One region of the Amycolatopsis sp. WAC 04197 genome, then DNA from elsewhere that is predicted to be linked to it. Evidence: riboswitches for the same ligand, from Rfam matches in the RefSeq annotation. Region 1 holds a riboswitch; the other holds the start of a gene.
What was found. Region 1 has a riboswitch for S-adenosylmethionine ahead of DMC64_RS11750 (methionine ABC transporter ATP-binding protein). Riboswitches for the same ligand answer to the same signal wherever they lie in the genome.
Positions count from the first base shown of each region.

Region 2: linked by a shared signal. The riboswitch ahead of thrC (threonine synthase) and the one ahead of DMC64_RS11750 (methionine ABC transporter ATP-binding protein) in region 1 are both predicted to bind S-adenosylmethionine.

Region 1 covers NZ_QHJK01000002.1:933,737-937,543, forward strand. Annotated here, with positions in the region: gene DMC64_RS11740 (GNAT family N-acetyltransferase) at 1-312, opposite strand, end outside; gene rsmA (16S rRNA (adenine(1518)-N(6)/adenine(1519)-N(6))-dimethyltransferase RsmA) at 353-1,189, shown strand; SAM riboswitch class I at 1,437-1,527, shown strand; gene DMC64_RS11750 (methionine ABC transporter ATP-binding protein) at 1,741-2,751, shown strand; gene DMC64_RS11755 (4-(cytidine 5'-diphospho)-2-C-methyl-D-erythritol kinase) at 2,874-3,807, shown strand, end outside.
Region 2 covers NZ_QHJK01000014.1:58,123-61,929, forward strand. Annotated here, with positions in the region: gene DMC64_RS37655 (EamA family transporter) at 1-42, opposite strand, end outside; gene rpsT (30S ribosomal protein S20) at 376-636, shown strand; gene holA (DNA polymerase III subunit delta) at 689-1,672, opposite strand; SAM riboswitch class I at 1,808-1,941, shown strand; gene thrC (threonine synthase) at 1,955-3,220, shown strand; gene DMC64_RS37675 (ComEC/Rec2 family competence protein) at 3,256-3,807, opposite strand, start outside.

The DNA of each region.
Region 1 (3,807 bases):
GTAGATCACCAAGCCCATCCGCCGCCAGTCGGTCTGCCTGCTTTCCCAGTACCAGCTGACCCTGCCGATCAAGCCGCCGTCCTTCAGATCGCATACGGCGAGGCTGGCGCGGGGATCGGAGGGCTCGGCCGTGGGCGTGGTGAGTTCGCGTGCCGTCGAGTCGGCCGCTGCCGCGCTCGGGGTGCCGAAGTAGGGCCCGTTCGTTTCGTGCCAGGGCCGAGTGGGATCGAGTAGGTCGCGAAGCGGTCGAAGGTCGCTCGGCGTCCAGTCGCGCAGCCGGACTTTTTCGCCCTCGAGTACGACGTCGTCCACCGGCCAATAGTGGCCCACCGGGGCTGGTTACGATCGTCGGGTGACTGAACTGCTCGGTCCTGCGGAGATCAGGGCGCTGGCGGCCGAGCTGGACGTACGTCCGACCAAGAAGCTCGGCCAGAACTTCGTGCACGATCCCAACACGGTGCGACGCATCGTCGACCTCTCGGGGGTTGGCGAAGGCGATGTCGTGTTGGAGGTCGGGCCAGGCCTCGGCTCCTTGACGCTCGGACTGCTCGCGACCGGCGCCGAGGTCGTCGCGGTCGAAATCGATCCCGTGCTGGCGGGGCGATTGCCGAATACCGCCGCCGAACGGGGCGGAGCCGAACGATTGACGGTCGTCGGCGCGGACGCGTTGAGGATCACGGCGGACGACCTGCCCGCGCGTCCGACGGCGCTCGTCGCGAACCTGCCGTACAACGTCGCGGTTCCAGTCGTGCTTCACCTACTCGCCGAGCTGCCGTCGCTGACCAGTGGCCTCGTGATGGTCCAGACGGAAGTGGCGGACCGGATGGCGGCCGGCCCGGGGAGCCGGACCTACGGCGTCCCCAGCGTCAAGCTCGCGTGGTACGGAAAGGCGCGCAAGGTCGCCGCGGTGCCTCGCGCGGTGTTCTGGCCCGTTCCGAACGTGGACTCCGCACTGGTCGCTTTCGAGCGGGGTGAGGTGGTGTCGTCCGTGGACCGGGAGCGATTGTTCGCGGTGGTCGACGCCGCTTTCTCCCAGCGGCGGAAGACCTTGCGCGCCGCGCTGGCGTCATGGGCCGGTTCCGCCGAACGGGCGGGGGCGCTGCTCGAGAAGGCGGGTATCGATCCCAAGACGCGCGGTGAGCAGTTGGATGTCCACCAGTTCGCGCGGATCGCCGCAGCCGCGGGTTGACCGCCTGCCAGGGATGTGACCGGCACCGCGCGAACGCCCCTCGGCCCAGGTCAGCACGAGTGCGTAAGTCTTCCTCTCGATCTGTATGAGCCGGCATTGTCTTAGCAGGTAGCCCGCCTGAGGCAGGCCGAAGGCGCCTGCCTTTGTTCCAATATATGGACAGCGGATCCTGTATGATGGACGCGACCAGACGTGTGATCTGCGCCTACGCGCTTGCTTTCATCCAGTGGGATCGGTTTTACTCAGTGAGCCATCCCGAGCGACTGAGAGACCTGGCTCGCCGAAGTCGCAGCAACCACCCTCCACAGGGCAGGTGCTACAGCCAGGACCGATGGAGGCTGTGCCTAATGAACAGGGTCACCCACCCGCTCCTGCTGACCAGGCGACGTGTCGTCGATGAAGGTCGCCGCACGGTAAGTGCGTGTCGACGCTCCACCGTTACTGCCTGAGTCCTTCTCCCTTACCTCTGAAAACCGTCCGTTTCCGGACGGTCACTCGGTGACGGTCGGCGCGCTCGAAAGAAGCAGCGCCCCATTCGCATGGAGCCTCTCGTGATCACTGTCGAAAACCTGTCCAAATCCTTTCCCCTCAACGGAAATCCCGTCGTCGCGCTGCGCGATGTGAGCGTGGACATCCAGGCGGGCTCGCTGTTCGGAGTCGTCGGCCCGGCGGGCTCCGGCAAGTCGACCCTCGCTCGTTGCATCGGTCTTCAGGAGCGCCCCGACCGCGGCGTCGTCCGCCTCGACGGCCTCAACACCGGGACGCTCGACGGACGCCGGCTGCGCGAGATCCGGCGGCAGGTCGGTGTCGTGAGCACCAAGCCGGAATTGCTCGCCGAGCGCACCATCGCCGGCAACATCGCCTCCCCGCTCGAACAGCTCGGTCTCGACGGGCCGCAGCGTCGCAACCGGGTCGGCAACCTGCTCGACCTGGTCGGTCTCACCCCTCGGGCGGGGCAGCGGCCGGGTGACCTGTCCGAAGGGCAGCTGCGCCGAGTCGCCATCGCCAAAGCGCTGGCCGCCGGGCCGTCCGTGCTCTTGGCCGACGACCCGACCGCCGGTGTGCAGTCCGAGGAGACCGGCGCGGTCCTGACCGTGCTCGACCGGGCCCGTGCCGAGCTCGGAGTCACCGTGCTGCTCACCACTCCCGACGCCGGCGTGGTTCGCCGTGTCTGCGACGACGTCGCGGTTCTGGAGGCTGGGGCGATCATCGAACGAGGGACCGTGCTCGACCTGGTTTCCGACCCGAACAGCCGGACCGCGCAGGCGCTGCTTCCCGCGATCGAGACCGGGCGGGCGCAGGCCTCGAAGTACGACCGGGCAGTGGACGTCGTGCTCGTCGGCTTCGCTTCGGTCGGTGCGCTCCTCCCGGAGGCCGCCGGTCGCTTCGACGTCGAACTCGCCACCATCGGCGGCGGCCTGACCCGGATCGGCGACACGCCGGTGGGCCGGTTCCGTCTCGGTGTGCGAGGTGAGCGCGCGGACGCCGCGCTCGCCTGGATCGCCGAACGCGGCGGCCACGTGACCCACCCGGTCCGCGGACCGCAGGGTGTCGCTGCCTGATTCCTCCACGAACGGGCCGCTCAGGACGAAATCCGTCCGGGGCGGCCCGTTCGTGTCCGACTCGTCCTGTTCTCTTTTCTCCTGGTGGCAGCGCAAGTGGAACGGCCACGTAGGCTTGACGGGTGCTCGCCGTCGTACCGCCCCCAGTAACCGTCAGGGTTCCCGCCAAGGTCAACCTGCACCTGTCGGTCGGTGACGTACGCCCGGACGGTTACCACGAGCTGGTGACCGTGTTCCAGGCGCTTTCCTTGACCGACGAGGTGACCGTCGCGGTCACCGAAGATCCCGGTGTCGAGGTCTACGGCGAAGGCGAAGGCTCCGTACCTACGGGGGCCAACAACCTCGCTTGGAAGGCGGCGCAGGCGCTGGCGGCACATGTCGGCAAGGCGGACGGCGAGTCCAAGGTCAGGGTCGTACTGCGCAAAGGCATCCCGGTGGCAGGTGGGATGGCCGGTGGTAGCGCTGACGCGGCCGCGACCCTGGTGGGGCTCGCGTCGCTTTGGAAGCTTGACATCTCCCGAGACGAACTGGCGGGTATCGCCGCGAAGCTCGGCAGTGATGTCCCGTTCGCGCTCTATGGCGGGACCGCGTTGGGCACCGGCCGGGGTGAGCAGCTGGTGCCGGTTCTGTCGCGGCACACCTTCCATTGGGTCCTGGCCTTCGACCAGCGAGGTCTTTCGACGCCGAGGGTGTTCGGCGAGCTGGACAAGTTGCGTGAAGAGGGCAGCCCGCCGCGGATCGGTTCGCACACTCCGGTGGTCGAGGCGCTGGCGTCCGGTGACCCGCGGCAGCTGGCGCTGCTGCTCGGCAATGACCTTCAGGCGGCCGCCGTCTCGTTGCGGCCGGGGCTGCGTCGCACCTTGCGGGCCGGGGTCAACGCGGGTGCGCTCGCCGGCACTGTCTCCGGCTCCGGACCGACCTGTGCCTTTCTGTGCGCGGATGCCCAGTCGGCCGTCGAGGTCGCCGCAGAGCTGTCCGGCGCGGGTGTCTGCCGCACGGTACGCGTCGCGCACGGGCCGGTGCCCGGGGCGCGGCTGGTCGGCGGTGACGACGCTC
Region 2 (3,807 bases), on a different contig from region 1:
AGCGGTGGCGTTCACAGCGGACCTTTCACGTTTTCCGCGCATGCGGAAAACCCGGTCCTCCAGGCTTTTGTCCCGTCAGATGAACGGCGGCGCTTCCGGCTCCGCCGATGGTGCCGCTCGGACCGGTCCCGTCTGCCCTGATTGTGTGTTTTCGCTGAACGGGCAGGCGGCGGAACCCTAGGCACTACGATCTTCACCGTACCGTAAGCAGCCCTCCCGAGGCTGGCGCGAGCCGTGCCGGGACGGCTGTTAAGCTTGCCTTTCACCGTCGTGTGGCATTCCGTCATGGAGGAAACCCGCGCCGCTCCCACGAGCACGCAGGGCCGGTCACAGCGCGGCGGTGAAACCACCGAGAGATTCAAGAGGAGCGCCCCCGTGGCCAACATCAAGTCGCAGATCAAGCGCATCACCACCAACGAGAAGGCGCGTCAGCGCAACCAGGCGATCCGGTCCTCGGTGAAGACCGCGATCCGCAAGTTCCGCGAGGCCGCCGACGCCGGTGACAAGGCCAAGGCCCTGGAGCTGCAGAAGGACGCGGCCAAGAAGCTGGACAAGGCCGTGACCAAGGGCGTCATCCACGCCAACCAGGCCGCCAACAAGAAGTCCGCGCTCGCGAAGCGCGCGAACTCTCTCTGATCGGCTTTCGAAGGGCCCCGGCGACTCGCGTCGCCGGGGCCCTTCGCCGTTCTCAGCGGCTTGTGCCGTGGGCGTCGACGACCTCCAGGACCGCGCGCTCCAAGGCGTACTCCGGGTTGGCCGCCACGCCCTTGACCTCGGCGTTGAGCCGGGCGACCACGCGCATCGCGGTGGCCAGACCGTCCTGCCCCCAGCCGCGGGCCTGCCCCTGCGCCTTGCGCACCTTCCAGGGCGGCATCCCCAGCTCGCCCGCCATCTGATTCGGGTTGCCGCGACCGGCGCCGGACACCCGCGCGATCGTGCGGACGGCGTCGGCGAGCGCGTCCGCGACCAGCACGTGCGGTACGCCCAGCTGCATCGCCCAGCGCAGCGACTCCAGCGCCGCCGCCTTGTCGCCGGCGACGGCCTTCTCGGCGACGGCGAAACCGTTCACGTCCGCTCGGCCACGGTGGTAGCGCCGGACGGCCTGCTCGTCGACCGCCCCGCCGGCGTCCGCGACGAGCTGGGTCGCCGCCGACGACAGCTCGCGCAGATCCGAGCCGACGGCGTCGATCAACGCGAGCACGGCCGCACCGTCGATCTTCCCGCCGACCCGGCGGACCTCGTTGCGGACAAAGGATTCCCGCTCGGCGGCCTTGGTCAGCTTCGGGCATTCGACGACTTCCGCGCCCGCCTTTTTCAAGGCGGCTGGAAGCCCTTTCGCGGCCTTGCTCCGGCCGCCTCCGCTGTGCACGACGACGAGCACGATGCCGTCGGCGGGCGCCTTGACGTAGGCCATCACCCCGTCGGCGAGCTCCTGCGAGATGTCGTGCGCGGATTCGAGGACGATCACCCTGCCCTCGGCGAACAGCGAAGGGCTGACCATTTCCGCGAGCGCCGGGACTGTGAGGTCCGACACCCGGATCCGGGTGAGATCCGCCGTCGGATCGGCCGCTTTGGCCGCGTCCGAAGCACTGCGGACCGCACGTTCGATCAGCAGCTCTTCCTCACCGAGAACCAGGACCAGCGGCGATGGGGCGGAAGCTTGCGTCGTCACGGTGACGATCCTGCCACTCGTCCTCTCGTGTGCTTTGTCCGGTGATGTGTTCCGGGCACGGTGGCCCCACCTGAGGCTCATGTCGTACGGTGTTGGCGAGGCGACGCGCTGACGCGCGTGCCGACAATCGAATACCGCTCATCCAGAGGGGCAGAGGGAACGGCCCGATGAAGCCCCGGCAACCGGCGTCAGCCTGTCATCCCGCGATCGCGGGATAGCTGACGAACACGGTGCCAATTCCGGCCCGCCACCGGCGGGGCAGATGAGGAAAGGAACCTCGCGATGACCGCAACCCTCGGCACGACCTCCACCACCAAGACCCCGGATCTCGGACCGGCCGTCGAACTGGTGTCGAAGGAAGAGGGACACCGGCAGCCGCTCGCCCCCGAATTCGTTTCCGCCGAGGACTTCTCGCCGCTCGAAGTCGCCTACGACTTCGGCCGCGTGCGCCGCGAGGACATCGAAGCCGGACCGAAGAACATCTGGCGCTACAAGAAGCTCCTTCCCGTTCCGTCGAACGTCGAAGAGATCCCCAACACCGAACCCGGCGCCACCCGGCTCATCCAGGCCGACAGGCTCGCGAAAGCCTTGGGCGTCAAGAAGGTCTGGGTCAAGGACGACACCGGGAACCCCACCCACTCGTTCAAGGACCGCGTGGTCGCCGTCGCGCTGGCCGCCGCCCGCGAATTCGGATTCGACGTGCTGGCCTGTCCGTCGACCGGCAACCTGGCCAACGCCGTCGCCGCCGCGGCGGCCCGCGCGGGCTGGCGGTCGGTCGTGCTGATCCCGAAGACCCTCGAGCGCGCCAAGATCCTCACCACCGCCGTGTACGACGGCGACCTGATCGCGGTCGACGGCAACTACGACGACGTGAACCGGCTCGCCACCCAGCTCGCCGCCGAGCAGGAGAGCTGGGCGTTCGTCAACGTGAACGTCCGGCCCTACTACTCGGAAGGTTCCAAGACGCTGGCCTTCGAGGTCGCCGAACAGCTCGGCTGGCGGCTTCCCTCCCAGATCGTGGTGCCGATCGCCTCCGGTTCCCAGCTCACCAAGGTGGACAAGGGTTTCCGCGAGTTCGGTCAGCTCGGCCTCGTCGACGAGACGCCGTACAAGGTGTTTGGCGCGCAGGCCACCGGCTGCTCCCCCGTCTCGGCGGCCTTCCGGGCCGGTCACGACGTCGTCCAGCCGGTCAAGCCGGACACGATCGCCCGGTCGCTGGCGATCGGGAACCCGGCCGACGGCCCCTACGTCCTCGACGTGGTCAACCGCACCGGTGGCGCGATCGAAGACGTCACCGACGAAGAGGTCGTCGAGGGCATCCGGCTGCTCGCCCGCACCGAGGGCATCTTCACCGAGACCGCGGGCGGCGTGACCGTCGCGACGGCCAAGAAGCTCATCGAGACCGGCAAGCTCAACCCGGACGAGGAGATCGTCCTGCTGATCACCGGCGACGGCCTCAAGACCCTCGACGCCGTCGAGGACAAGATCGGCCCGAAGGCCACCGTCAGCGCCTCGGCCGACGCGGTCCGCGAAGCTCTGGGTATCTGAAGGGCGCTGGGCATCTGAGTTCCCGCCGGCCCGCCTCAGGAACGAGGCGGGCCGCGGGGCTCACCCCGGCGTACCAGGGCGAGGCCTCGCCCGTCCGCGACCACCGCGGTGTCGCCGTCCGTGTCCGTCCTGGCGACCGACGCGCCGACGGCCACCAGGCTGTCCAAAGTGGACTTGTTCGGATGACCGTAGGTGTTTCCGGCACCGACGCTCACCAACGCGGCCCGCGGTGCGACGGCGTTGAGGAAATCCGGTGCCGTGTAACGACTTCCGTGATGCGGGACCTTCAGGATCTCGGCACGCAGATCGGCGCCCTCGGCCATCAGGTCGGACTGCGCGGCGAGCTCGATGTCGCCTGTCAGCAGCATCCGGCCCGCCGGGGTCCCGGCGCGCAGGACGACCGAACCGTTGTTGATCACCGTGCCGTCCTGTTCACGGACCGAGCGCCGGGTGACATAACGCGGTCCCAGTACGTCGAGTGACAACGCCTGCCATTCCAGCCGTTGTCCGATCTCCAGCTCCAGCAAGGGAATCCCGCGCCGCGCGGTCTCGTCCGCGACCTGCTGCCACGCCCAGGCCGGAGCCCG